DNA from 3 places in the Streptomyces sp. AHA2 genome. Region 1 is predicted to be linked to each of the others. Evidence: predicted binding sites of a transcription regulator. Region 1 holds the regulator's gene; each other region holds the start of a gene.
What was found. The regulator HrcA, encoded in region 1, represses chaperone genes, less so after heat shock. The targets are predictions, from matches to a motif close to TTNGCACTCNGNNNNNCNGAGTGCNAA.
Positions count from the first base shown of each region.

Region 2: the regulator HrcA is predicted to act here: its motif matches at 4,261-4,287, upstream of groES (co-chaperone GroES).
Region 3: the regulator HrcA is predicted to act here: its motif matches at 8,335-8,361, upstream of groL (chaperonin GroEL).

Region 1 is NZ_JAUQWJ010000002.1:90,788-100,296, forward strand. Features, by position in the region: gene Q5694_RS04245 (AMP-dependent synthetase/ligase) at 1-1,743, shown strand, start outside; gene Q5694_RS04250 (SpoIIE family protein phosphatase) at 2,012-4,105, shown strand; gene hemW (radical SAM family heme chaperone HemW) at 4,133-5,365, shown strand; gene Q5694_RS04260 (DUF3097 domain-containing protein) at 5,410-6,219, opposite strand; gene Q5694_RS04265 (MBL fold metallo-hydrolase) at 6,251-6,982, opposite strand; gene hrcA (heat-inducible transcriptional repressor HrcA) at 7,154-8,170, shown strand; gene dnaJ (molecular chaperone DnaJ) at 8,170-9,306, shown strand; gene Q5694_RS04280 (nitronate monooxygenase) at 9,430-9,509, shown strand, end outside.
Region 2 is NZ_JAUQWJ010000004.1:359,532-369,040, forward strand. Features, by position in the region: gene Q5694_RS12060 (MOSC domain-containing protein) at 1-198, shown strand, start outside; gene Q5694_RS12065 (SDR family NAD(P)-dependent oxidoreductase) at 293-1,066, shown strand; gene Q5694_RS12070 (ester cyclase) at 1,201-1,908, shown strand; gene groL (chaperonin GroEL) at 2,111-3,736, opposite strand; gene groES (co-chaperone GroES) at 3,853-4,161, opposite strand; gene Q5694_RS12085 (polysaccharide deacetylase family protein) at 4,331-5,131, opposite strand; gene Q5694_RS12090 (polysaccharide deacetylase family protein) at 5,128-6,054, opposite strand; gene Q5694_RS12095 (THUMP-like domain-containing protein) at 6,309-7,469, shown strand; gene Q5694_RS12100 (RNA polymerase sigma factor) at 7,473-8,762, opposite strand; gene Q5694_RS12105 (YciI family protein) at 8,810-9,166, opposite strand; gene Q5694_RS12110 (LCP family protein) at 9,294-9,509, opposite strand, start outside.
Region 3 is NZ_JAUQWJ010000012.1:119,499-129,007, reverse strand. Features, by position in the region: gene murQ (N-acetylmuramic acid 6-phosphate etherase) at 1-201, shown strand, start outside; gene Q5694_RS23850 (hypothetical protein) at 255-2,303, opposite strand; gene Q5694_RS23845 (hypothetical protein) at 3,066-3,635, shown strand; gene Q5694_RS23840 (carboxylesterase/lipase family protein) at 3,640-5,175, opposite strand; gene Q5694_RS23835 (NADH:flavin oxidoreductase) at 5,267-6,424, opposite strand; gene groL (chaperonin GroEL) at 6,585-8,207, opposite strand; gene Q5694_RS23825 (cold-shock protein) at 8,541-8,744, opposite strand; gene Q5694_RS23820 (MoaD/ThiS family protein) at 9,192-9,467, opposite strand.

The DNA.
Region 1 (9,509 bases):
GAGGAGTGGAAGTCGCTCACCTGGGCCCGGGCCGCCGAGCGGGTCTACGCCATCGCCGCGGGCCTGATCGAGCTGGGCGTGCAGCCGGAGCAGCGCGTCGCCCTGGCCTCCAGCACCCGCATCGAGTGGATCCTGGCGGACCTCGGCATCATGTGCGCCGGCGCCGCCACCACCACGGTCTACCCGCAGACCAACGCCGACGAGTCGGCGTACATCCTGTCGGACTCCGAGAGCCGGGTGCTCATCGCGGAGAACGCCGAGCAGCTCGCCAAGGCCAAGGAGAAGCGGGCCGAACTGCCGGAGCTGACCCATGTGGTGGTCGTGGACCCGGCCGGCGCGGAGACGGCCGACTGGATCCTCACCCTGGAGGAGCTGGAGAGGCGCGGCGCCGCCCGGCTCGAGAAGGAACCCGAGCTGATCAAGGAGCGGGTCGGGTCCATCACCAAGGACCAGCTCGCCACCCTCATCTACACCTCGGGCACCACCGGTCGCCCCAAGGGCGTGCGGCTGCCGCACGACAACTGGTCGTACATGGCCAAGGCCATCGCCGCGACCGGGCTGGTCGGCGGTGACGACGTGCAGTACCTGTGGCTGCCGCTCGCGCACGTCTTCGGCAAGGTGCTCACCTCCGGGCAGCTCGAGGTCGGGCACGTCACCGCCGTCGACGGTCGCGTCGACAAGATCATCGAGAATCTGCCGGTGGTCCAGCCGACCTACATGGCCGCCGTGCCGCGCATCTTCGAGAAGGTCTACAACGGGGTCGCCGCCAAGGCCCGGGCGGGCGGCGGGGCGAAGTACAAGATCTTCCAGTGGGCCGCCGAGGTCGCCCGCGAGTACGCCAAGGTCTCCCAGGACAACTTCCGGCGCACCGGTGTCGCGACCGTGCCGTTCGGGCTGAACGCCAAGCACAAGGTCGCCGACACCCTGGTGTACGCCAAGATCCGGGAGGCCTTCGGCGGCAACCTGCGGGCCTGCGTGTCGGGCTCGGCCGCCCTCGCGCCCGAGATCGGCTACTTCTTCGCGGGCGCCGGCATCCACATCCTGGAGGGCTACGGCCTGACCGAGTCCTCCGCCGCGTCCTTCGTCAACCCGGGCGAGGCCTACCGCACGGGCACGGTCGGCAAGCCGCTGCCCGGCACCGAGGTGCGCATCGCGGACGACGGGGAGATCCTGCTGCGCGGCCCCGGCATCATGGAGGGCTACCACAACCTGCCCGAGAAGACCGCCGAGGTGCTGGAGCCGGACGGCTGGTTCCACACCGGCGACATCGGGGAGCTGTCGCCCGACGGCTACCTGCGGATCACCGACCGCAAGAAGGACCTCATCAAGACCTCGGGCGGCAAGTACATCGCTCCGGCGGAGGTCGAGGGGCAGTTCAAGGCGGTCTGCCCGTACGTGTCCAACATCCTCGTGCACGGGGCCGACCGGAACTACTGCACGGCCCTCATCGCGCTCGACGAGATCGCCATCACCGAGTGGGCCAAGGACAACGGCCTCGAGGGCAGGCCGTACGCGGAGATCGTGGCGGCGCCGCAGACCGTGGAGATGGTCGACGGGTACGTGAAGCAGCTCAACGAGGGGCTGCAGCGCTGGCAGACCATCAAGAAGTTCCGGCTGCTGCCGCGGGACCTCGACGTGGAGCACGGTGAGATCACGCCGAGCCTGAAGCTGAAGCGGCCCGTCGTGGAGCGGGAGTACAAGCACCTGATCGAGGAGATGTACGAGGGGTCCCGCGAGGCGTAGCACGCCTGCGGGTGATCCGTCCCGGGCCGGCGCCGCACAGGCGCCGGCCCGCTGCCGTCCGTGGGGCGCGGGCGCGGCCCCGGAGCGGGCGGTGACACCCGGGTGCTCGGATCCGACCGTCTCGTGACCGTTTCTCGACCACGTCCGTAGCACTCGTCTCACTCATGACGGCCCACTTCGGTAACTCCGCGCTCATGGGCGTGGCCGTTCTGTCACCCTGTCGGCATCGACTGTGGCGTATTCGTACGAACTGCCCGGGGAGCCGTCCATGGGGGCCATTCCGACGCAACGGGAGACCGTCTCCCGTGCCTCGCAGGCGCCTGCGCATGCCCGGGACCCGTCCGTGCCCGTGCAGGAAGGGCTCGCCGAGCCCGCTCCCGAAGCGTTCGCGCCCGCCGGGCAGGCGCCCGCGCCCACACACGCGCGGGCGCACGCCACCCTGCCCGGCAGCTCCCTCGCGCCGGGCGCCGCCCGCAGCCTGCTGCGCGCCGCCTTCGCCGAGTGGGCGGAGGCCGGCCTGCCCGGGGCCGGGCACCTCACCGAGCGACTGGCCGCCGACGCCCGGCTCGTCGTCAGTGAACTCGTCACCAACGCCGTCGTGCACGCCGGCACCGACGTCGAGCTGGAGTGCCGGCTGGAGGGCGACGCGCCGGACACGGCCGCGCTGGTCGTGGAGGTCTGCGACCACCACCCCTCCCGCGCGCCGCGCGGCGTCGAGCCGGAGCCGTCGCCGGAGCCGCCCGAGTACGGGCGCGGCCTGCGGCTCGTCGGCGCCCTGTCCGAAGCGTGGGGGATCACGTACCGCACCGGCCGCAAGACCGTGTGGGCGCGGCTGCCCGTGGCCGGGTGCGAGGCGCAGGGGCAGATCGACGCGCAGGCCGGGACGTACGACGGGGAGCACGCGCTGGTGCGCGACCTGCGGGTCGCGGAGAGTCTCGCCCCCGAGCCGCCGGGGCCCGCCCGGCCCGGAGCAGGGACCCGGCGGAACGACGCACCGGACGCGGCCGGCCCGGCGCAGCCGCGGGAGCCGGCCGGCCCGGGCGACCGCCGGGAGCGGTGCGAGGAGCGGGACGGCGGCTGGCTGGGCCGCGGGGCGCTGTCCTTCCTCGCCGAGGCCTCCGACCTGCTCGCGGGGCAGCTCGACGAGGACCTGGTCGCCGCGCTCACCGGGCAGCTGATCGTGCCGCGGCTCGCCGACTGGTGCGCGATGTGGATGGAGGACGAGGCCACCGGCGGCTGGAGCGGCGCGGACGGGCCCGGCCTCACCCGGGTCTGGCACGGCAGCGAGCACCGCGTCGAGGAACTGCGCCGGGCCCTGGAGAAGGAGCCGCCGCAGCCGTCCGACCCGGCCCGGCCCGGGCCCGCCGCCTACCACTGGCCCGGTGAGGCCCTCGGCGAGCCCGGCGCGGCCCTGGCGTACCGGCTGGTCGCGGGGGGCAGGCCGCTGGGCACCCTCGTCATCGGACGGTCGGGGACGGCCGGCTTCCCCGACGAGGTCACCGGCCTCGTCGAGGACCTCAGCCGGCGCGTCGCGCTCGCCGTCGGCGCCGCCCGACAGTACGCGCGCCAGGCCACCATCAGCGCCGTGCTCCAGCGCGGACTGCTGCCCGGCGCCGTCGCCGAGATCCCCGGCGTGCGCAGCGCGCTCGTCTACGAGCCGTGCGACAAGGGCGGGCCCAGCGGCGACTTCTACGACCTGTTCCCGGCCGGCGACGGCCGCTGGTGCTTCGCCGTCGGCGACGTCCAGGGCAAGGGGCCCGAGGCGGCCGTCGTCATCGGTCTGGCCCGCCCCTGGCTGCGCCTGCTGGCCCGCGAGGGCTACCGCGTCGCCGATGTCCTCGACCGCCTCAACCAGCTCCTGCTGGACGACGCCACCGAGGCCGCCGACGCCGCGGCCCGGGCCCTGGTGGCCGCGGGGGCCCGTCCGACCCCGCCCGGCGACGGCCCCCAGACGCGCTTCCTGTCCCTGCTCTACGGCGAACTGGTCCCCTTCGACGGCGGGGTCCACTGCACGGTCGCCTCCGCCGGGCACCCCCTGCCGCTGCTGCTCGGGGCGGGCGGCGAGGTCCAGCCCTGCGCGCGGCCGCAGACCCTGCTGGGCGTCGTGGAGGACGCCACGTACACCAGTGAGAGCTTCGACCTGCGCTCGGGGGACACCCTGCTGTGCGTCACCGACGGCGTGACCGAGCGCCGTTCCGGTTCCCGGCAGTTCGACGACGGCGACGGGCTCGCGGCGGCGCTGGCCGGGTGCGCCGGGCTCCGGGCGGAGCTGATAGCCGAGCGGATCCAGCGGCTCGTGCACGACTTCGGGGAACGGCCCCCGGCGGACGATCTGGCGCTGCTGGTGCTCCAGGCGGAGTGAGCCCGCCGGTGCTGGACAATGGAAGGCATGCCTTCCGCACTCCCCGACGGCGAGCCCGTCCCCGCCGACGGCGCGCTGCCCGCGTCCGCTCTCGCCGGGGCCGCCGACCGCCCCCTCGGGTTCTACCTGCACGTCCCCTACTGCGCGACCCGCTGCGGCTACTGCGACTTCAACACCTACACGGCGACCGAGCTGCGCGGCACCGGCGGCGTGCTGGCCTCCCGTGACAACTACGCCGGGACGCTGGTGGACGAGGTCCGGCTGGCCCGCAAGGTGCTGGGGGACGACCCGCGGTCCGTGCGGACGGTGTTCGTGGGCGGGGGCACGCCGACGCTGCTGGACGCCCGGGACCTGGTGCGGATGCTGCGGGCCGTCCGCGAGGAGTTCGGCCTCGCGGAGGACGCCGAGATCACGACCGAGGCGAACCCCGAGTCGGTGGACCCGGCGTACCTGGCGACCCTGCGCGAAGGCGGCTTCAACCGGATCTCCTTCGGCATGCAGAGCGCACGGCAGCACGTGCTGAAGGTGCTGGACCGCACCCACACGCCCGGGCGGCCCGAGGCCTGCGTCGCGGAGGCCCGGGCGGCCGGGTTCGAGCACGTGAACCTCGACCTCATCTACGGCACGCCGGGGGAGTCCGACGACGACTGGCGGGCCTCTCTGGACGCGGTGCTGGGCGCCGGGCCCGACCACGTCAGCGCCTATGCGCTGATCGTCGAGGAGGGCACGCAGCTGGCCCGCCGCATCCGCCGGGGCGAGGTGCCGATGACCGACGACGACGTCCACGCCGACCGGTACCTGATCGCCGACGAGGTGCTCTCCGGCGCCGGGTTCGACTGGTACGAGGTGTCGAACTGGGCGACCTCCGAGGCGGGCCGGTGCCTGCACAACGAGCTGTACTGGCGGGGCGCCGACTGGTGGGGCGCCGGACCCGGGGCCCACAGCCACGTCGGCGGGGTGCGCTGGTGGAACGTGAAGCACCCGGGCGCCTACGCGGCCGCCCTGGCGGCGGGAAGGTCGCCCGGGGCCGGTCGTGAGGTGCTCTCGGCGGAGGACCGGCGGGTCGAGCGGATCCTGCTGGAGCTGCGGCTGCGGGACGGGGTCCCGCTGTCACTGCTGCGGGAGGCGGGCCTGGCCGCCTCGCGCCGGGCGCTGTCGGACGGACTGCTGCAGCCGGGGCCGTACGAGCAGGGGCGGGCCGTGCTGACCCTGCGGGGGCGGCTGCTGGCGGACGGCGTGGTGCGCGACCTGGTGGACTGAGGGCGCTGCCGGCGGGCCGCGCGTGCGGCAACGGGGCGAGGCGGTCAGTCCGCGGGGGCCGTCACGAAGTCGATCAGCTCTTCCACCCGCCCGAGCAGTTCGGGCTCCAGGTCCTTGTACGAGTGGACCCCGGACAGGATCCGCTGCCAGGCCGCGCCCGTGTTCTCCGGCCAGCCCAGGGCGCGGCACACGCCCGTCTTCCAGTCCTGGCCGCGCGGCACACGGGGCCAGGCCGCGATGCCGAGGGACGACGGCTTCACGGCCTCCCAGACGTCGATGTACGGGTGGCCCACCACCAGCGCGTGCTCGCTCGTCACCGACTGCGCGATGCGCCACTCCTTGGAGCCCGGCACGAGGTGGTCGACCAGGACGCCGAGGCGCGCGTCCGGGCCGGGTGCGAAGGAGTCGACGATCGACGGGAGGTCGTCCACGCCCTCCAGGTACTCCACCACCACGCCCTCGATGCGCAGGTCGTCGCCCCACACCTTCTCGACCAGCTCGGCGTCGTGCCGGCCCTCGACGTAGATGCGGCCCGCCCGGGCCACGCGCGCGCGGGCACCCGGCACCGCCACCGAACCGGACGCCGTGCGCGAGGGACGTGCCGGAGCGCCCGGGCCCGGCCGGACCAGCGTCACGACCCGGCCCTCCAGCAGGAACCCGCGCGGCTCCAGGGGGAAGACCCGGTGCTTGCCGAAGCGGTCCTCCAGGGTCACCGTGCCCGCCTCGCAGCGGATCACCGCGCCGCAGAATCCGGTTCCGGGTTCCTCCACCACCAGGCCCGGCTCGGCCGGGACCTCGGGAACCGGCTTCGGCTTCTTCCACGGCGGGGTCAGATCGGTCGAGTACTGGCGCATTCGCACGACGATAGGGAAAGCCGCCGGACGGTCACGACGACACGCCGAAACGCGCGGCCAGCGCGTCCCGCTGGGCCCGGACGAACGCCGCGTCGACCACCGCTCCGTGACCGGGCACGTACAGCGCGTCCTCGCCGCCGAGGGCGAGCAGCCGGTCCAGCGCGGCCGGCCACTGCGAGGGCACGGCGTCCGGGCCCGCCTGCGGCTCGCCCGACTCCTCCACCAGGTCCCCGCAGAACACCACCTCCGGATCGCCCGGCACCAGCACCGCCAGATCGTGCGCGGTGTGCCCCGGGCCCACGTTCGCCAGCAGCACCCGCCGCCCGCCGCCCAGGTCCAGGGTCCACTCGCCGGAGACCAGGTGCCGGGGCGCGGCCAGCCGGTCCGCCGACGCGCGGGCCACGTCCCGTGCCAGGCCGTTGCCCACCGCGTCCTCGTACAGCTCCTCGCGGTCCCGTGCACGCGTCAGCGCCGCGTCCGCGCCCACCGCCGCGAACATCTCCGCCCCGGTGAACGCCGCCGCCCCGAAGACGTGGTCGAAGTGGGGATGCGTCAGCGCGAGATGCGTCACACGGCGACCGGTGAGCGACTGCGCCTGCTCGCGCAACCGCGCGCCCTCGGCCGGGCTGGACCCCGCGTCCACCACCAGGACCGCGCCCTCACCGGCGACCAGCCCCGCCGTGCAGTCCCACACCGGCAGGCGGCACCGCCCCACCCCGGCGGCCATCCGCTCCCACCCGGCCTCTTCCCAAGTCACCGTCATACGGCGACGCTAGCGGTGCGCCCCGCCCGCGGCACGACGCCGCACGACCAGCCTTGCCGGGGGCGTACCCCACCGCCGTACACTGGGCCGGGGAATGCTGGCACTCGCACGCGCAGAGTGCCAGGCCGCGAACGGCGGGCAACGGGCGGACGACTTCTGGAGGTGTGCGCGATGCTCAGTGAACGCAGGCTGCAAGTGCTGCGCGCCATCGTCCAGGACTACGTCGGCACCGAGGAGCCGGTCGGCTCCAAGGCCCTCACCGAGCGGCACAACCTCGGCGTCTCCCCGGCGACCGTGCGCAACGACATGGCGGCCCTGGAGGACGAGGGGTACATCGCCCAGCCGCACACCAGTGCCGGGCGGATCCCCACCGACAAGGGCTACCGCCTGTTCGTGGACAAGCTCGCCGGCGTCAAGCCGATGACCGCGCCCGAGCGGCGCGCGATCCAGAACTTCCTGGAGGGCGCCGTCGACCTCGACGACGTCGTGGCGCGCACGGTGCGGCTGCTCGCGCAGCTCACGCGCCAGGTCGCCGTCGTGCAGTACCCGTCGCTGACCCGCTCGACCGTGCGGCACGTGGAGCTGCTCTCCCTGGCGCCCGCCCGGGTGATGCTCGTGCTGATCACGGACACCGGCCGGGTCGAACAGCGCGTGGTGGACTGCCCGGCGCCCTTCGGCGAGGCCTCGCTCGCGGATCTGCGCGCGCGCCTCAACAGCCGGGTGGCGAACCGCCGTTTCGCGGACGTGCCCGGTCTGGTGGAGGATCTCCCGGAGGCGTTCGAGCACGAGGACCGGGGTACGGTCTCCACGGTGCTCTCCACACTCCTGGAGACGCTCGTCGAGGAGAACGAGGAGCGGCTGATGATCGGCGGCACCGCCAATCTGACCCGCTTCGGTCATGACTTCCCCCTCACGATCCGGCCCGTGCTGGAGGCGCTGGAGGAGCAGGTCGTGCTCCTCAAGCTGCTCGGCGAGGCGAAGGATCCGGGCGTGACCGTACGGATCGGTCACGAGAACGCCCACGAAGGACTCAACTCCACGTCCGTCGTGTCGGTCGGCTACGGTTCGGGCGGCGAGGCAGTCGCCAAGCTCGGCGTGGTCGGACCGACCCGCATGGACTACCCGGGAACGATGGGAGCGGTACGCGCAGTGGCACGGTACGTCGGACAGATCCTGGCGGAGTCGTAGTGGCCACGGACTACTACGCCGTACTCGGCGTGCGCCGCGACGCGTCGCAGGAAGAGATCAAGAAGGCCTTCCGGCGGCTCGCCCGCGAGCTGCACCCGGACGTCAACCCCGATCCGAAGACCCAGGAGCGGTTCAAGGAGATCAACGCCGCCTACGAGGTGCTGTCGGACCCGCAGAAGAAGCAGGTCTACGACCTCGGCGGCGACCCGCTCTCGCAGTCCGGCGGCGCCGGGGCGGGCGGCTTCGGAGCCGGCGGCTTCGGGAACTTCTCCGACATCATGGACGCGTTCTTCGGCACGGCGTCGCAGCGCGGACCGCGTTCGCGCACCCGCCGCGGCCAGGACGCCATGATCCGCATCGAGGTGGAGCTCGACGAGGCGGCCTTCGGCACGACGAAGGACATCCAGGTCGACACGGCCGTCGTCTGCAACACCTGCAACGGCGAGGGCGCCGCGCCGGGCACCTCCGCGCAGACGTGCGACATGTGCCGCGGCCGCGGCGAGGTGTCGCAGGTCACCCGGTCCTTCCTGGGCCAGGTCATGACGTCCCGTCCCTGCCCCCAGTGCCAGGGCTTCGGCACGGTCGTCCCGACGCCGTGCCCCGAGTGCGCGGGCGACGGCCGGGTGCGCTCCCGCCGCACCCTCACGGTCAAGATCCCGGCGGGTGTGGACAACGGCACGCGCATCCAGCTCGCCGGCGAGGGCGAGGTCGGGCCCGGCGGCGGTCCGGCCGGCGATCTCTACGTCGAGATCCACGAGCTGCCCCACGCGCAGTTCCAGCGCCGCGGCGACGACCTGCACTGCACGGTCACGCTGCCGATGACGGCGGCGGCCCTCGGCACGAAGGTCCCGCTGGAGACGCTGGACGGCCTGGAGGAGGTCGACATCCGCCCGGGCACCCAGTCCGGCCAGTCGATCCCGCTGCACGGCCGGGGTGTCACCCACCTGCGCGGCGGCGGGCGCGGCGACCTCATCGTCCACGTCGAGGTCCAGACGCCGACCAAGCTCGACCCCGAGCAGGAGCGCCTCCTGCGCGAGCTGTCCAAACTCCGCGGCGAGGAGCGCCCCACGGGCCAGTTCCAGCCCGGGCAGCAGGGGTTGTTCTCGCGGCTGAAGGACGCGTTCAACGGGCGCTGAGCGAGCCTGCGGGCGGTGTCGGCGAAAGCGCCGCGGCGGGGTGCGGAAGCGGGCATTCCTCTGGTCTATGCCATACAGCAGGCCGGTTTCGGGCGGGCGCGGAGGACGTGACAACATGCGGTCATGTCCTCCGCTCTGACCGATCTCTTCCCGCTCCCGATCGTGCAGGCCCCCATGGCGGGCGGCATCTCCGTCCCGCAGCT
Region 2 (9,509 bases), on a different contig from region 1:
ATCGAGCCCGGGGAGATCCGCGCGGGCGACGCCGTCGAGGTCGTGCACCGGCCCGGTCACGACGTCACCGTGGCGCTGGCGTTCCGGGCGGTGACCACCGAGCGGACGCTGCTGCCCCGGCTGCTCGCGGCGGGCGAGGCGCTGCACCCCGAACTGCTGGCGGCGGCCCGCGAGTACCGGGACCGGTACGGGTCCTGACCACGGCTCACCACGCCGGTGCGCACCGGTCCTTGGCCACGGACGGCCCGGCGGGCAAGCGGACGCACGAGGTCCGGGTCACTACGCTTGCGCCATGACAACGGCTCTGATTACGGGATCGACGGCAGGCATCGGGGCCGCGTTCGCGCGGCGACTCGCGGCCGACGGGCACAACCTGGTGCTGGTGGCCCGGGACACCAAGCGGCTGCGGGAGCAGGCGACCGAGCTGCACGACCGGCACGGCATCGAGGCCGAGGTGCTGACGGCCGACCTGGCGGAGGACAAGGGCATCGAAGCGGTCGCCGACCGCCTCCGCGACCGCAAGAGCCCCGTCGACCTGCTGGTCAACAACGCCGGCTTCGCCAACAAGGGCCGCTTCCTGGACGTGTCCATGGCCGACGAGCTGCGGATGCTGAAGGTGCACTGCGAGGCGGTGCTGCGGCTGACCGCGGCGGCGACGGAGGCCATGCGGGAGCGGGGCCGCGGCGGTGTCGTCAACGTCGCCTCGGTCGCGGCCTTCGTCCCGCGCGGGACGTACGGCGCCTCCAAGGCCTGGGTCGTGCAGTTCACGCAGGGCGCGGCGCGGGACCTGGCCGGCAGCGGGGTGCGGCTGATGGCGCTGTGCCCCGGGTTCGTCCGCACCGAGTTCCACCAGCGGGCGGGCATCGGCACGGACAACATCCCCGGCTGGATGTGGCTCGACGCGGACAAGCTGGTCGCGACGGCCCTCGCCGACCTGTCCCGCGGCAAGACCCTGTCCATCCCCGACCCGCGCTACAAGGCGCTGATGGGCGCGGCGAAGCTGGTGCCGCGGGGGATGCTGGGCGGCATCACGTCCCGGACGGGCCGGAAGTACGGACCGCAGTGACGTACGGGCCGCAGTGACGTAGGGGCGGCGGTGACGTAGGGGCGGCGGGGCCGTCCGGCCGGGAGGCAGCCGGGCGGTCCGCGGAGGGAGAATGGGGCTGTACAGCCGGACCCCGGGGGGCCGGAGGCGAGGTCATGACCTTCGTACAGCTCATCGAATGCAGGACCAGCCGGCTCGACGAGATGAACCGGCTGATGGACAGGTGGGTCGAGCAGACCCGGGGCAAGCGGACGGCGACGCACAGCGTGGTGGCGAAGGACCGGTCCGACGCCTCGCACATCGTCGAGATCGTGGAGTTCCCCTCGTACGAGGACGCGATGCGCAACTCCGGGCTTCCGGAGACCGACCGGATCTTCCAGGACATGGTGGCGCTGTGCGAGGAGGCGCCGACGTTCACGGACCTCGACGTCGTGCGGGACGAGCAGCTGAACGCGGGTACCGCGCGGCGGTTCTTCGAGCTCGCGCCCGGGGAGGGCGACGCGCCGCCGCTGAACGACGTGTTCGCCGAGGACTACCACAACCACGACCCGGCCGACGTGCAGGACGTCATCGGGCTCGACGCGGTACGGCGCGAGGTGGAGGTGTGGCGGGGCGGGTTCGCCTTCTCGTTCACGATCGAGGACCAGATGGCCCAGGGCGACCGGGTGTGCACCCGGTGGACCTTCCACGGCCGCCAGACGGGCGAGTTCCTCGGCATCCCGCCGACCGGCAGGGACGTCACCATGACCGGGACGACGATCCACCGCTGCACACCGGACGGGAAACTGGCCGAGGGCTGGTGGCAGTACGACCGGCTGGGACTGATGCGGCAGCTCGGGGTCCTGGACCCGCTGGAGCTGTGAGCCGCTTCGCGCAGGCGGCAGGCCCCGAAGCTGAGAAGCGCGGACGCGCAGGGCGGAAGCCGGGCTGCGCGGACGCGGAGCGGGGGAAGCAGAAACTCCCGTTTCCGCGGTCACGCATCTCCGGAATTTGCGGCGGTCGTGGATGCGGGAAGCCCCCGCCCCGCGCGTGGCGGGACGGGGGCTTCCGGCGGAGGTCGGTGCCTCAGTGGGCGTGGCCGTGGCCGTGGCCCGCGGCGGCCGGCTCCTCCTCTTCCTTCTTCTCGACGACCAGGGTCTCGGTCGTGAGGAGCAGGGAGGCGATGGAGGCGGCGTTCTCCAGGGCGGAGCGGGTGACCTTGACCGGGTCGATGACGCCGGCCTTGATCAGGTCGCCGTACTCGCCGGTGGCGGCGTTGTAGCCGCTGCCCTTGTCGAGCTCCGCGACCTTGGAGACGATGACGTAGCCCTCGAGGCCGGCGTTCTCGGCGATCCAGCGCAGCGGCTCGACGGCGGCCTTGCGGACGACGGAGACACCGGTGGCCTCGTCGCCGGTCTTGTCGAGGTTGCCCTCGAGGACCTTGACGGCGTGGACCAGGGCGGAGCCACCACCGGAGACGATGCCCTCCTCGACCGCGGCGCGGGTCGCGGAGATGGCGTCCTCCAGACGGTGCTTGCGCTCCTTGAGCTCGACCTCGGTGGCGGCACCCACGCGGATCACGCACACGCCGCCGGCCAGCTTCGCGAGGCGCTCCTGGAGCTTCTCGCGGTCCCAGTCGGAGTCCGTGGTCTCGATCTCGGCCTTGATCTGGGCGACGCGGCCCTGCACGTCTTCCTTGTTGCCGGCGCCGTCGACGACCGTGGTGTCGTCCTTGGTGACGGTGACGCGGCGGGCGGAGCCGAGGACGTCCAGACCGACCTGGTCGAGCTTGAGGCCGACCTCCTCGGAGACGACCGTGGCGCCGGTGAGGACGGCCATGTCCTGCAGCATCGCCTTGCGGCGGTCGCCGAAGCCGGGGGCCTTCACGGCGACGGCGTTGAACGTGCCGCGGATCTTGTTCACGACCAGGGTCGACAGGGCCTCGCCCTCGACGTCCTCGGCGATGATCAGCAGCGGCTTGGAGGCGTTGGCCTGGATGACCTTCTCCAGCAGCGGCAGCAGGTCCGCGATGGCGGAGATCTTGCCCTGCGTGATGAGGATGTACGGGTCGTCCAGAACGGCTTCCATGCGCTCCTGGTCCGTCACGAAGTACGGCGACAGGTAGCCCTTGTCGAAGGCCATGCCCTCGGTGAAGTCCAGCTCCAGACCGAAGGTGTTGGACTCCTCGACGGTGATGACACCGTCCTTGCCGACCTTGTCCATCGCCTCGGCGATGAGCTCGCCGACCTGCTGGTCCTGGGCGGACAGCGCGGCGACGGCGGCGATGTCGGACTTCTCGTCGATCGGGCGGGCCGAGGCGAGCAGGTCGTCGGAGACGGCCTTGACCGCGGCGTCGATGCCCTTCTTCAGGGCGGCCGGGGAGGCACCGGCGGCGACGTTCTTCAGGCCCTCGCGCACGAGCGCCTGGGCGAGCACGGTCGCGGTGGTCGTACCGTCACCCGCGATGTCGTTGGTCTTGGTCGCCACCTCCTTGACCAGCTGGGCGCCGAGGTTCTCGTACGGGTCCTCGATCTCGACCTCGCGGGCGATCGTGACACCGTCGTTGGTGATGGTGGGGGCGCCGAACTTCTTGTCGATGACGACGTTGCGGCCCTTGGGGCCGATCGTCACCTTGACCGTGTCGGCAAGCTTGTTGACGCCGCGCTCGAGGGCGCGACGGGCGTCCTCGTCGAACTTCAGGATCTTCGCCATGGGAGCGTGAGCCCTCTTCCGGAATCTGGGGTAACGGCAACTGCGCCCCGGGCGCCCGGCTTCTTAGCGATCGCGGGGGCCAGGGGCGCAGTTCAAAGCAAGGTGCTTGGGGTGAACTACTTCTCGATGATCGCGAGCACGTCGCGGGCCGAGAGGACGAGGTACTCCTCGCCGTTGTACTTCACCTCGGTGCCGCCGTACTTGCTGTAGAGCACGACGTCGCCGACGGAGACGTCGAGCGGAAGACGGTTGCCGTCCTCGAAGCGGCCCGGGCCCACGGCCAGGACGACGCCCTCCTGGGGCTTCTCCTTGGCGGTGTCCGGGATGACCAGGCCAGAGGCGGTGGTCTGCTCGGCGTCGAGCGGCTGGACCACGATGCGGTCCTCGAGCGGCTTGATGGCAACCTTGGAGCTGGTGGTCGTCACGATCCGACCTCCCCCTTCGGAGATCTCACGGGGTTAACTGTCTGAGGTGGCGACCAGGTGGATCCGTCGTCGCGGGTGCCGGACCTGCCCGTCGCTGTGTTGGCACTCTCCAGGGGGGAGTGCCAGACCTGAGACTATGACTGCGATTAGCACTCGGTCAAGCGGACTGCTAATTACCCGGGGCGCGTCGGCCGGGCGTCCTCTCCGGGTGGTCCCCCGAGTGGTCTCCCAGGTGGTTGTCCAGGTAGTCCTCCAGCCGCCCCACCCGCAGTCCCCCGCGGTCGATCTCGCGCAGCAGGCGCCGCGTCCGCTCGGCGAGCGTCAGGGAGTCGGTGTCGCCGGACGGGACCGAGACGATGTCACCCGGCCGCAGACCCGGCCCGCCCCGGCGGCGGTTCAGCTCCCCGTCGCCGTCCAGGGACGCGCGCCACAGGACGACCGCCCGGATGCCGCAGTCGGCGGCGGCACGCAGGGTCGTCGTGTCGAAGGTGCCGTAGGGCGGCCGGAAGAGGTGGGGGCGGACACCGAAGCGGGAGTGCAGCTTGTGCTGCTGGCCGCAGATCTCCGCGCGCTGGCCGGCGTAGGGCAGTCCGCGCAGGGCGGGGTGGTCCAGGGTGTGGTTCTGCAGGGAGGCACCGACCGAGCGCAGCCGGGCGAAGTGGGCGTAGCCGGGGCCCACGACGCTGTCGGTGAGGAAAAGGCTGACGGGGAGCCGCCGTTCGCGGACCAGGGCGACGAAGCGGGGGTCGCGTTCGGCGCCGTCGTCGTAGGTGAGGAAGACGACCGGGTCCCGGGTGGGGACGTGGTCGACGACGGGCGGCAGGTCCGGTCCCCGGTGGCCGCGGACGGGGGCGGAGGTCGCCGCCGGGGCGCGGCCGTCGGCGTCGCCCGGGCGTTCCTGCGACGGCGCGGCGCAACCGGCCAGCAGGGCCAGGCCCGCGCACAGCGTGACGACGGCCCGCCGCCTCACAGGTAGTCCTCCAGCCGCCCCACGGCGTACCCCTCGGCCGTGACCTTGTTCAGGAAGCGGCGGATCATGTCGGGCATCGTGCCCTTCCACTCGTCGCGGCCCCGGAAGTGGGTGAGCACGATGTCGCCCGGGCGCAGGTCGCGGTCCGCCTCGCGGTACTCCCAGTGGTCGGCGAAGACCTCCTCGTTCCACAGGGGGGCGTACTCGATGCCGCAGACCTTGGCGGCGCGCAGGGTCGCCCGGTCGTAGCTGCCGAAGGGCGGGCGGAAGAGGGTGGGACGCTTGCCGAAGCGCTGCTCGATGTAGCGCTGCATGCCGCAGATCTCGCGCTTCTGCGCGCGGTAGGACATGCCGCGCAGGTTGGGGTGGTGGAGGGTGTGGTTGTTCAGGACCACGCCCCCGGCCTGCATTCTGCGGAAGTACCGGGGGTCGTCCTCGACCAGGTAGCCGCTGAGGAACGCGGTGTAGGGGACGCCCAGCTCGCGCGTCATCCGCAGGAACGAGGGGTCCTTCTCGGCGCCGTCGTCGATGGTGAGGAAGACGACCTTGTCCCGGGTGGGGACCCGGGTGAAGACGGGCGGCAGGTCCAGTTCCCGGTGGCCGTCCACCTCGAAGCCCTCGCGGGTCTTGATCCTGGGCTTGCGCTCGGGGGCCGGCGGGGCGGACAGCGGGACGGCGCGCAGCCCCCAGCGGCGGGCGGCGGCGACCCGGGCGGTGTGGGCGGTGCGCAGCTTGGAGGCGTAGGAGTCCAGGGCGCGCGCCGGGGGCGCCTCCAGGGGCTGCTGACCGCCGGCCGGGACGACCCGGGCGCTGTCGCCGCTCTGCGCGCAGCCCGAGGCGATGGCGGCCAGGGCGAGCCCGGCGAGGCCGATCCGCACCCCGCCGAATGCCCGGCTTTTGTCATTTTGTACGACTGCTCGCATGGTGTCGGATCCTCGCAGCCCGCCCGTGCGAACCGGCCCCGACACCGCGACCGCTCCCCCATGGTCCACCGACTGGCCCACAAGGGAAGCGATGGCGGGCCCCGGTCCGGCTCCTGGCCCCGGCCGGGAGCCGGACCGGGGCGGGTCCGGGCGGCCGGGCGGCTCCGGCGGCCCGGCGTGGGCCTTCCTCGGCCCACGGCCGGCCGACCACGGCCGCTGCCCCACCGGGCCCGGGCGTGGTCGACAATGATCCGGTGAACGACCTCGCCCCCCTCCTCACCCCCGAAGGCCGCGCCCTCCTCGACGAGGTGCGCGACACCGACCCGGCGCAGGAGCTGGCGGTGGCGACCCGGCTGCGTCGCGACCACCCGGCCGCACTGGTGTCGGCGGCGCTCGGGCAGGCGCGGCTGCGGCAGCGGGCGGCGGTGAAGTTCGGCGCGGAGGACGCCCGGCGGATGTTCTTCACGCCCAACGGGGTGGAGCAGTCGACCCGGGCGAGCGTGGCCGCCTACCGGGCCGGGCGGATGGCCGCCCTGGGCGTGACCTCGGTCGCCGACCTGTGCTGCGGCATCGGCGGCGACGCGATCGCCCTGGCCCGGGCCGGGATCCGGGTCCTGGCCGTGGACCGGGACCCGCTCACGGCCGCGGCGGCCCGGGCCAACGCCGAGGCACTGGACCTGGCCCACCTGATCGAGGTGCGCGAGGCGGACGTCACGGACGTGGACACCGCCGGGTACGACGCCGTCTTCGCCGACCCGGCCCGGCGCGGCGGCCGGGGCCGGATCTTCGACCCCGAGGCCTACTCGCCGCCCCTGTCCTGGGCGGTGGCCGCCGCACGCCGGGCGCCGCACGCCGCGCTGAAGGTCGCCCCGGGCATCCCGCACGAGGCGGTCCCGCAGGACGCCGAGGCCGAGTGGATCTCGGACGGCGGTGACGTGAAGGAGGCGGTGCTGTGGTTCGGCACCGGCCCGGGCACCGTGCGCGCCACCCTGCTGCCGGGCCCGCGCAGCCTGCTCTCGCGCGGCCTGCCCGACCCGGAGGTCCGCCCGCCCGGCCGCTACCTCTACGAGCCCGACGGCGCGGTCGTCCGCGCCCACCTGGTCGCCGAGGTGGCCGAGCAGGTCGGCGGCGGACTGCTCGACGCGACCATCGCCTACGTCACGGCCGACGCCCTGCACCCGACCGGGTACGCGACCGCCTACGAGATCACCGACCACCTGCCCTTCAACGTCAAGAAGCTCAAGGCCCTGCTGCGGGAGCGGCGGGTGGGCACGCTGACGGTGAAGAAGCGGGGCTCGGCGGTCGAGCCGGAGGAGCTGCGCCGCAAGGTCAAGCCGCAGGGCCCGCACGCGGCGACGGTGTTCCTCACCCGGGTCGCCGGGGCCCCGGCCATGCTCGTGGGGCACCCGGCCTGACGGTCACGTCTGCTCGGCGGCCCGGCGCAGCAGCAGGTCCCGCTCCCGTTCGTTGCGCGTGAGGGAGGCCGCGCGCTCGAACTCGGTGCGGGCTTCGGCCCGGCGGCCGAGACGGCTCAGGAGGTCACCGCGGACGCTGGGCAGCAGGTGGTACTCGCGCAGGGCCGCATCGGCGGCCAGGGCGTCGACCAGCGGCAGGGCGGCGCCGGGCCCCTCGGCCATCGAGACGGCCACCGCCCGGTTCAGCTCCACGACCGGCGACGGGGACCGGGCGGCCAGCAGGCCGTAGAGGGTGGCGATGCGCGTCCAGTCGGTCTCCTCGTAGGTGTGGGCGTGTGCGTGGCAGGCGGCGATGGCGGCCTGGAGGGTGTACGGGCCCGGGGCGCCGGACGCGGTGGCCTCCGCCCGGCCCAGTGCGGCGACGCCGCGGGCGATCAGCATGCGGTTCCAGCGGGAGCGGTTCTGGTCCTTGAGCAGGATTGGTTCGCCGGAGGGACCCGTGCGGGCCGCCGTACGGGACGCCTGGAACTCCAGGAGCGCGGCCAGCCCGTGCACCTCGCTCTCCTTCGGCATGAGCCCGGCGAGCACCCGGGCCAGCCGCAGGGCGTCCTCGCACAGGGACGGGCGCAGCCAGTCGTCGCCGGCCGTGGCGGCGTACCCCTCGTTGAAGATCAGGTAGATGACGTCCAGGACCGAGCCGACGCGCGCCTCGCGGTCGGGTCCTCGGGGCACCTCGAAGGCGACGTTCTTCGTGGCCAGGGTGCGTTTGGCGCGGACGATCCGCTGCGCGACGGTCGGCTCGGGGACCAGGAAGGCCCGGGCGATCTCCGCCGTGGTCAGTCCGCCGAGCAGGCGCAGGGTGAGGGCCGTGCGGGCCTCGGTGGACAGGACCGGGTGGCAGGCGGTGAAGACCAGCCGGAGCAGGTCGTCGTCGATGTCGTCCGGGTCGGCGGGCTCCTCGGGCGGGGTCGCGTCGGGCAGGGCCCGGCCGATCTCGGCCAGCTTGCGGGCGTAGTTCTCCCGGCGGCGGACCAGGTCGACGGCGCGGTTGCGGGCGGCGGTCATGAGCCAGGCGCCCGGGTTGGCCGGGACGCCGTCGCGCGGCCACTGCTCCAGCGCGGCGACCAGGGCGTCCTGTGCGAGTTCCTCGGCGATGCCGACGTCCCGGACGATGCGGGTGACGCCGGCGATGATCCGGGGCGACTCCATCCGGAAGACGGTCTCGACGGTCTCGCCGGTCTCGGCGGCGGGCCCGGGGCGGGGCGCCGGGGAGGGGGTGGGTTGCACGGTCACGACCCACCATCAGACACCCCCGGCGCCGCCCGGCCAAGCGGGGAGGGTCAGCCCTCGGCGATCTGCCGGACCTCCGCCGTGATGGTCCAGTGCTCCTCGTGGGTGGCCAGGAACCGCTTGGTCCATTCGACGGCCTCGGCCTTGTCCTTGCACTGGGTGATCGAGTAGCCGCCGATGACCTCCTTGGTCTCGGTGAACGGCCCGTCGGTGACGGACATCCGCCCGCCCTCCCAGGTCACGCGGGTGCCGTCGGAGGTCGGGGTGAGCCCGGCCGTGTCCAGCATGACGCCGGCCTTGGTGATCTCCTCCAGCAGCTTGCCCATGCGCTCCTGCAGTTCGGGGCTCGGGCCCTCGGCGGGGGCGTTCTTCTCGTCGATGCGGATCAGGGTGAGAAAGCGCGGCACGGTGACTCCTCGGTTCGTGCGGAGCGGGTCCCGTGCCCGCTCTCACCCCTGCGTCGAACGGCGGACGCGTGGATCGACACCCGGGCGAGAATTCCCCGAGATTTTTAGATGGCCGCGTTCGCGCAGGTCAACGCAGTGACTCCCACAGTCTTCCGGCCTCCGGCTCGTCCGGGACGACCCGGTTGGGGTCCGAGGGCGCCGGCACCACGGGCATCGTGACCGTGCGGACCGCGCCCGCCGACAGGCCCTGCAGGCTCCGGCCCAGCCGGGTCAGCTCGGCCAGGGAGTCCAGAGCGGTGTCCGTGGTCAGGCCCGCGGTCGCCGCCTCGGCGACCCGGTAGAG
Region 3 (9,509 bases), on a different contig from region 1:
GCCCTCGCCACGGGCGCCGAGGACAAGGAGATCGAAGAGGCCCTCACCGCCACGGACGGCGAGGTGAAGAACGCGATCCTCACGATCCTGGCCGACGTGGACGCCCCGACGGCGGCCCGTCTGCTGCGGGAGGCGGACGGCCACCTCCGGGCGGCCCTGGACGCCCACTCCCCGGGCCGGCCGGAGGACGGCCGCACCTGAGGGCGGCACCCCGCCGGCCGTGACGGCCCGGCCGGGCCGTCACGGCCGGCGGCTCACGTGAGCAGCACCGTCGGGCCGGACACCACCACGGCGACCCGCCGCTCCTCCTCCGGCGGCTGCGCCCGCTCGGCTTCCGCCTTCGCGGCGAGGGCCTCGACCGCCGCGTTGAACCGCCGCAGCGACGTCGGGTGGTCCGGGCCCAGGACGTACTCCTTGAGGACGCGGCGCTCGGGCGCCATCGGGTCGTGCCGGGGCTCGCGCACCGAGCGGAGGATCTCCGGCAGCCGGGTGCAGTCCCGGTCGAGGAGGTACGCGCCCCCGGCCGTGGTGTAGGCCGCCCGGAAGTCCTCATCGGGCAGGTCCTCCGCGTTGGTCAGGACGTACGGCTTGAGGCCGGCCACGAAGTCCGCGACGACGGACGACACGTCACTGACGAGCATGTCGGCCTCGTCGAAGCACGCGTACAGCGTCGGCAGCCGACCGGTGATCACCTCGTGCCGCACCGGCCCCCGGCTCGCCCAGAACAGGCGGTGCCACTCGGCGCGCAGCTCGTGCCACTCGTCCTCGCCGTCCGGGCCCGGGACCCGGGCCTCGCGCGTCTGCTGGGCGTCGTCGCCGTGCAGCCGTCCGGACAGTTCGCCGAGCCGGGCCCGGATCTCGTCCATGCGCGGCCGGGCCGCGGCGATCGCGGACTGCGCCCGCTCGGCGTCCCGCCCCTCGTTGCCGGCGCGCAGCAGCTCCCGGACGGCCCGGTCCGCCTCGGCCGCCGCGCGCGAGCGCTTGCCGGTGAGGGGGTGGGGTTTGTAGAGGACCCGGACGTTCTCCGCGATCAGCTTCTCGACCAGTGTCACGCCCATCGGGATCAGGGACGTGTGGCAGTCGTCGTCGCTCCACCCCTCCCAGGTCGGCGCGTACAGCACGGTCGGCAGCGGTCCCGGCACGTGGTCGGCGTGCAGCCGGATCGACGACAGCTGGGGGCGGCCCACCTCGACGATCGCGGAGTCGCTGATGGCGTGCCGCACCCGCCGGTAACGGTCGCGCCCGGCCCGGCCGGCCACCCAGATCTCGTCGTAGACCTTGCTCACGCGGTTGCTGCTGGCGAGCTTGTCGCTGTCGCCGTGCCCGATGAACACGTGCTTGGCCTCGGCGACGCGCAGCATGTGCACGTTCTTGCCCGCGTTGCCCGGGTAGAGGACGACCCGCAGCTCGGGCAGCTCCAGCTGCGCCACGTCGTCCGCCTTCGGCACGCACACCACGGGGATCCGCGTCCGGCTCAGGAAGCGGAACGAGGCGCGCTCGCGCAGGATGATCAGCGGCCGGCGGTCGAGCTGCTCCAGCGTCTCGATCCACATGTTGACCTGGTACATGAAGTCCCGGGAGACGGACGCGAAGCTGAAGTACAGCGCCACCTCCGGGCGGTACGCGGCCAGTTGCCGGTTGACCTCGGCGATCACGGCGTCCCGCCCCGGCATCCGGCGGGCCCGGCGCAGCTGGCCGAGCAGCGCCACCACGGCCGCCGCCGTCAGCCCGGCGGTCAGCGCGAAACCGGCCCCTGCGGCCTGCCACGCGCCCGCCGCGAGCGCGGCGAGCAGTCCCGCGTGCGCCAACAGGTCCAGGTGCAGCAGCTTGCGCAGGAAGCGCCGGTACAGGAAGGCGGGCGGGGCCTGCGGGATGCCCGCCTCGCTCATGTCGAGGTTGCGCACCACCACGGGCAGCACGCGCCGCCGACGTATCGCGTGGTGCACGGCCGAGTACAGGATCACCAGGGTGAAGTGCAGGCTGAACACCGCCAGCGCGGCGACCAGCACGGAGCCGGGCGCGTCCATGCGCTCGGCCAGCGCGAGCAGCATCACCGTCCGCACGGCGAACCGCAGGGTACGGGTCAGCTGCAGCGCGGCCAGCCGGCGCACGAAGGCCGGAGCACGGGCGTGGAGCACCTCGTCGGCCGCGTACGTCACGAGCGAGGCCACGGCGAAGCCCCACAGCGACGGCAGCAGCGCGAAGAGGGGAAGTGCGGCGAAACCGGCGGCGAACAGGAACACAAGCAAGAGGTCGGTCTTCCCGCGCACACGCAGGACACCGCACAGCCAACGGAACGTCATCGACGGGCTTTCTCTCGGGCAGACGTGGATTCCGGGCGGCGTTCGGTGGGGCGTACGCCGGGGTGTACGCGCGATACGCCTGTTCGACGGCGATGAGGGGCAAATGGTTGTACACCCGGAGATCATTCGTACGCCACCTCGACTTCACCTCCCGGTCGACCTGTCGCGCCCGGGCGGGAGTGCGTCACCGCGCAGGACGGCGGCTCCCGCTGGATCACCCGATCGTGGTGGTCCCGCACGGCCCGGGACGACGCCTGGTGGGCTGCCCTCACCCGCGGCGAGGTACCGAGGCAGCAGCGCCCCGCCCGCCCCCGGGCGCACATCTCGCCGGCCGCGCTCGGCCGCACGGCGCCCGTGCCGTCCCTCCCCCGGGCCGACTGCGCGGCACTCGCCCCGCCGGTGACGCAGTGGTTCGAGCGGGGCGCCTCGGAGGAGGACGTGCTGCGGGCCCTCACGGCCGGGCTGCCGACCCCCGTGCACCAACCCCGCCGCCCTGGTCCGGACCCGATGACCGGCGAGCTCCCGCCGCCGCCCGCCCCGCGTCCGCCGCTGCCTGTCCTGGAGTGCGCGGCCTGCGGCGATCCGGGGCGTCCGGAAGCCCTGGAGGGCGGCCGGTGCAGCGGCTGCCGCGGCGAGCGCGCCCCCGCACGCCCGCCGCGCCCCTGCCCGCCCCCGCCGTCCACGACCGGGCCGCCGCCATCCGCGCCGCGCTGTTCCGGCGCCGCCGGGAGCCGTACCGGCCCACGGAGGACAATGGGCGGCATGAACCACGCCCAGCTGACCGCACTCGGCCGTGCCCTCCGTCTGCTCGGCGAGCACGGGGAGGTCCTGACCGCCGACACGCCGGACGCCAAGCTGCACGAGGTCAAGGCGGACCTGCGACGGGCCCTGGACCTGCTGGAGGAGAGCGTCTCGAACGCCGCGCCCAGCACCCGCTGCCCGGAGCACCCGAACGGGCCGGTGGACGAGGCCGCTCCGGACCTGTGCCTGCTGTGCGAGACCCGGCGCCGGGCGGCCCGCCGGGCGGAGTTCAACGGACCCGCCCCGTACCAGCCGCAGACCGAGCCGGTCCAGTCCCGCTACGGCGTGCGCGGCGACCGCCCGCAGCCCCAGCAGCGCTGGCTGCCGGAGCTGTGGAACGGCCAGACCTGGCAGCTGTGCGGCACCCCGCGGCGGGACCGCCGCGAGGCAGAGCTGTACATCGCGGCCCAGCGCCGCGCGCCCCGGGCCGCCATGGCGTACCGCCTGGTGCACGAGTTCACCGACTACGAGGTCCTGCGCGTGTGGGGCACGCCCGTGCGCGTCGACATCGAGCCGATGGGCAACCTCTAGACGTTCACAGCAGCGGCAGCGGGCGGAACTCGTGGTTCTCCCACAGGCGCCGGGCGGTCTCCTCCGGGTACGGCGCGACCACCGGCTCGGCGTCCAGCACCTGCACCAGCCGCTGCTCGTCGTAGACCGGCCAGCCCGGGTCGCCCGTGCGGGCGAACGCCGACCAGGAGGAGCGGAAGCGGGCGGACAGCGCCAGGGCCTCGGCGGACGGCTCGGCGCCCGCGAAGAACAGCGCTCCCAGGTCCGCGCCGTAGGTGCCGAACAGCAGCGGGATGTCCAGGGCGTGGCAGGCGCCGAGCGCGCCGCCGTTGCCGGGGGCGGCCCAGGTCAGTTCGTAGACGTGCGCGGTGCCGCCGCCCGTGCGCTGCGCCTCGGCCAGGTGCAGGGAGGGCATGGAGAACAGCCACTCCGTCTGCACGCGTTCGTACAGCTCGCCCGCGCAGGCGCCGGGGAAGGCGGCGCGGTAGGACTGCTCGCCGCCGGGCGCGAACAGGCGCAGGGCCGAGGCCGCCCGCTCCTCGCCGACCCCGCCCAGGTGCCCGGCCATGGCGAGGAAGAGGCGGTACTCCTCGCGGTTGTGGCCGACGACCAGACCCACGTCCCGGGCGGCTCCGGCGGCCAGGGCCCGCCAGGGGGTGTCCGGCAGGATCTCGCCGTCGACGACCGGGGCGAACGGCGTGGCGGTGGGCGCGGCCTGGCCCCAGCGGTCGACGTACCGGGTCATCTTGGTGCTCAGCGTCTCGCCCGCCCCGGGCAGCCGGCGCGGGTCCACCGCCGACAGGTCGGCGACGGTCGGGCGCAGACCCAGCTCCGCGGCGAGGGCGCGGCCCATGTCGGCGGCGAGTTCGGCGGAGAAGAACGTGCCCGGCACGCTCTGCGCGATGGCCCGGCGGAACAGCCCCGCGGCCCGCTCCATGCCGAGCAGCGAGGCGATCGAGCCCGCGCCGGCCGACTCGCCGAAGAGCGTGACCAGCCCGGGGTCGCCGCCGAACGCCTCGATGTTGTCCCGCACCCACTCCAGGGCCGCCACCTGGTCGAGCAGGCCCCGGTTGGCGGGAGCGCCCTCGATGGCGGCGAAGCCCTCCATGCCGACGCGGTAGTTGAAGGTGACGACCACGACGTCGCCGTCGGCCGCGACGTGCCGGGCGTCGTAGCCGGGACTGCCGGCGTGGCCGAGCTTGTAGGCGCCGCCGTGGATCCACACCATGACCGGACGGCGGGCGGCCGGGTCGGGGTCGGGCGTCCAGACGTTGACCGTGAGCCACTCGTCGCCCTGGGGCACGTCGATCAGACCCGGGCCGCCCATCAGGCCGAGGTCCTGCGGGGGCGGCGGGCCGAAGGCGTGGGCCTCCCGCACGCCGTCCCAGGGCGCGGCGGGCCGGGGCGCCCGGAAGCGGGCCTCGCCGACCGGGGGCGCGGCGAAGGGGATGCCGCGGAAGACGGCGAGCCCCTCCTCCCGTCGGCCGCGGACCGCACCGGCGGTGGTGCGCACCACCGGCCCGGGGCCGTCCGTCGAGGGGCGGGGCTCGGACGTCGTCATCTGGGTCTCCTCACGAAGTGCCGTCGGACAAGCGCCCGTTCAGTGTCCATCGGCCGTCGCGAGCGGATCCGGGCACCCCGTGCCCGCCGGCTCAGCTGAGGGTCTTCAGGGCGGCCGGGTCGTAGGCGGCGAGGTCCTCGAAGCGGCCGGAGAGCACCTTGCGGGCCCACTCGGGGTCCTGGAGCAGTGCGCGGCCGACGGCGACCATGTCGAACTCGTCGCGCTCGAAGCGGTCGAGGAGGTCGTCGAGGTCACCGACCTCGGCGCCCTCGCCCTGGAAGGACTTGAGGAAGTCGCCGCCGTTCAGGCCGACCGAGCCGACGGTGATGGCGGGCCTGCCGGTGATCTTCTTGGTCCAGCCGGCGAGGTTGAGGTCGGAGCCGTCGAACTCGGGGACCCGGTAGCGGCGGGTGGAGGCGTGGAAGGCGTCGACGCCGGCGGCCGCGAGCGGGGTCAGGATCGACTCCAGCTCCTCGGGCGTCTCGGCCAGGCGGGCGCGGTAGGCCTCCTGCTTCCACTGCGAGTAGCGGAAGATGACGGGGAAGTCGGCGGAGACGGTCTCGCGGACGGCCGCGACGATCTCCGCGGCGAACCGGGCGCGGGCGACCCGGTCGCCGCCGTAGGCGTCGGTGCGGCGGTTGGTGCCCTCCCACAGGAACTGGTCGAGCAGGTAGCCGTGGGCGCCGTGCAGCTCCACGCCGTCGAAGCCGATGCGCTCGGCGGCCGCGGCGGCCTCGGCGAAGGCGCCGATGACGGCGTCGACGTCGGCCTGGGTCATGGCCTTGCCGGTGGGCTCGTCGGCGCCGATGCGCAGCCCCGAGGGGCCGACGGCGGGGGCGTCCGCGACGGGCGGCTCGCCCTGGTTGCGGACCATGCCGATGTGCCACAGCTGCGGCACGATCGTGCCGCCCGCGGCGTGCACCGCCTCGGCGACCTTCGCCCAGCCCGCGAGCTGCTCCTCGCCGTGGAAGCGCGGCACGCGGTCGCTCTGCCCGGCCGACTCGTGCCCGACGTAGGTGCCCTCGGTGACGATGAGGCCGACCCCGGCGGCGGCGCGGCGCGCGTAGTAGGAGACGACGTCCTCGCCGGGCACGCCGCCCGGGGAGAACATGCGGGTCATCGGGGCCATCGCGATCCGGTTCGGAACGGTCAGGCCGTTCAGGGACACGGGCCGGGACAGGAGGTCGGCTGCGCGGGAGGCGACGTCGGTCACGTGGGGGCTCCTTCGGATACCGGACAGTACGCGCATACCGGTGAGTATGTGCATGCGCATAGGACATCCGCTTCAACGGCCCGGCCGCGGTGGCCCATCCCGCGCTCCGGTGTGATCCCGCACACGCCCGAGGGCGGCACCTCCTGCCGGAACAGGAGGTGCCGCCCTCAGGAAGGACGTCGATCGACCGGGTCGATCAGAAGTCCATGTCACCGCCCGGCATGCCGCCGCCGGCCGGCGCGGCGGCCTTCTCCGGCTTGTCGGCGATGACGGCCTCGGTGGTGAGGAACAGCGCGGCGATGGAGGCGGCGTTCTGCAGCGCGGAACGGGTCACCTTCGCCGGGTCGATGATGCCCTCGGCGATCATGTCGACGTACTCACCGGTCGCGGCGTTCAGGCCGTGGCCGACCTGGAGGTTGCGGACCTTCTCCACGACGACGCCGCCCTCGAGACCACCGTTGACGGCGATCTGCTTCAGCGGGGCCTCCAGCGCGAGCTTCACGGCGTTGGCGCCGGTCGCCTCGTCACCGTCGAGCTCCAGCTTCTCGAAGACCTGGGAGGCCTGCAGCAGGGCCACGCCACCACCGGCGACGATGCCCTCCTCGACGGCCGCCTTGGCGTTGCGCACGGCGTCCTCGATGCGGTGCTTGCGCTCCTTGAGCTCCACCTCGGTGGCGGCACCGGCCTTGATGACCGCGACACCGCCGGCGAGCTTCGCCAGGCGCTCCTGCAGCTTCTCGCGGTCGTAGTCCGAGTCGCTGTTCTCGATCTCGGCGCGGATCTGGTTGACCCGGCCCTGGACCTGCTCGGCGGAGCCGGCACCGTCGACGATGGTGGTCTCGTCCTTGGTGATGACGACCTTGCGGGCCTTGCCCAGCAGGTCGAGCGTGGCGTTCTCCAGCTTGAGGCCGACCTCCTCGGAGATCACCTCGCCGCCGGTGAGGATGCCGATGTCCTGCAGCATCGCCTTGCGGCGGTCGCCGAAGCCCGGGGCCTTGACGGCGACGGACTTGAAGGTGCCGCGGATCTTGTTGACGACCAGGGTCGACAGGGCCTCGCCCTCGACGTCCTCGGCGATGATCAGCAGCGGCTTGCCCGACTGCATGACCTTCTCCAGGAGCGGGAGCAGGTCCTTGACGTTGGAGATCTTGGAGTTGGCGATCAGGATGTACGGGTCGTCGAGGACGGCCTCCATACGCTCCATGTCGGTGGCGAAGTACGCCGAGATGTAGCCCTTGTCGAAGCGCATACCCTCGGTGAGCTCCAGCTCCAGACCGAAGGTCTGGGACTCCTCGACGGTGATGACGCCTTCCTTGCCGACCTTGTCCATTGCCTCGGCGATAAGCTCGCCGATCTGGGTGTCGGCGGCGGAGATGGAGGCCGTGGAGGCGATCTGCTCCTTGGTCTCGACGTCCTTGGCCTGCTCGAGCAGGGCGGCGGAGACGGCCTCGACGGCCTTCTCGATACCGCGCTTCAGGGCCATCGGGTTGGCACCGGCGGCCACGTTGCGCAGACCCTCGCGCACCAGGGCCTGGGCGAGGACGGTCGCCGTGGTCGTACCGTCACCGGCGACGTCGTCCGTCTTCTTGGCGACTTCCTTGACCAGCTCGGCGCCGATCTTCTCGTACGGGTCCTCGAGCTCGATCTCCTTGGCGATGGACACACCATCGTTGGTGATCGTGGGCGCGCCCCACTTCTTCTCGAGGACGACGTTGCGGCCCTTGGGGCCGAGCGTCACCTTCACGGCGTCCGCGAGCTGGTTCATGCCGCGCTCGAGGCCGCGCCGCGCCTCCTCGTCGAACGCGATGATCTTGGCCATGTGAAGTGGTCCCTCCAGGACTGGGGGTGATGACTCCGGACCGCGCCCGCGCCCGCGACGGACGGCTCGCCTGCCTCGTGGTTCCTTCCCACTTCGGCCTGCGGGCCTCACCGACCCGGTCCTTACGTTGTCACTCTCACCTTCAGAGTGCTAACGCAATGATTAGCACTCGACCCCTGCGAGTGCAAGCGCCTCCCGGGATCGGGCGGGGCGCTCAGCCGCCCGCGAACACCGCCCCGCACGGCTCCCGAGCAGGCGGAAGGGCCCGCACCCCGGGGGGTACGGGCCCTTCCGCGAAGACCGGTCGCGTGAGCTTGTGGTCGTGGTGCGCGTTCAGGCAGAGACGCGAACCATGTCGGCCTGCGGCCCCTTCTGGCCCTGCGAGATCTCGAACTCGACCCGCTGGCCCTCTTCCAGGGTGCGGTAGCCGTCCATCTGGATCGCGCTGTAGTGGACGAAAACATCCGCACCACCGTCGACCGCGATGAAGCCGTACCCCTTCTCCGCGTTGAACCACTTGACGGTGCCCTGAGCCATGCCTAACTCCCCTATTACTGGCCCTTGCACAGATCCACACTTCGCGGACCCGGGTCAGACCTCACCCCCCACGGTTGGGGGCGTGCGCCGGAACGCGTCGACCGCGGCTGAATGTATCTGTCCAACTGCCGTCTGCAACAGGTCAATCGGACGAGAATTCTGGACGCTCAGGGTCCGGAATGTGGGGAGAGTTCGCCCGAATTCAGGGCAAGTCGGGCCACACAAAAAGAACAAAAGCCGCGAAAGACGCGCACACTTTGGCTACATCTTGTCGGGCTCGCGGCAGGAATTCAGGGTTCCGGTCAGTGGATCCGGAACGCGTTCCCCAACTGTACCGCGCTCAATCACACAGAATTGCCCCCTCCGCTTCTCTCACGGTGGGGGCAATTCGATGTACGCACGGTGACCGGCATTACTCAAGGTAATAATCAAGCCGGTCGACCGGATTCAGCCGCCGGCGACCGCCGGGATGATCGACACTCCGGCACCGTCCGGCGTGGCCGTCTCCAGCCCCTGCTCGAACCGCACGTCGTCGTCGTTGACGTACACGTTGACGAACCGCCGCAGCTTGCCCTGGTCGTCCAGCACGCGGGCGGCGATCCCGGTGTGGTTCTTCTCCAGGTCGGCGATGACCTCCCCGAGGTTCGCGCCCTCGGCGGAGACCTCGGCCTGCCCGCCGGTGTAGGTGCGCAGGATGGTGGGGATGCGAACGGTGACGCTCATGACTTCGGAACCTCCGGTTTGGTGACGGACCCAGGGGCGCGG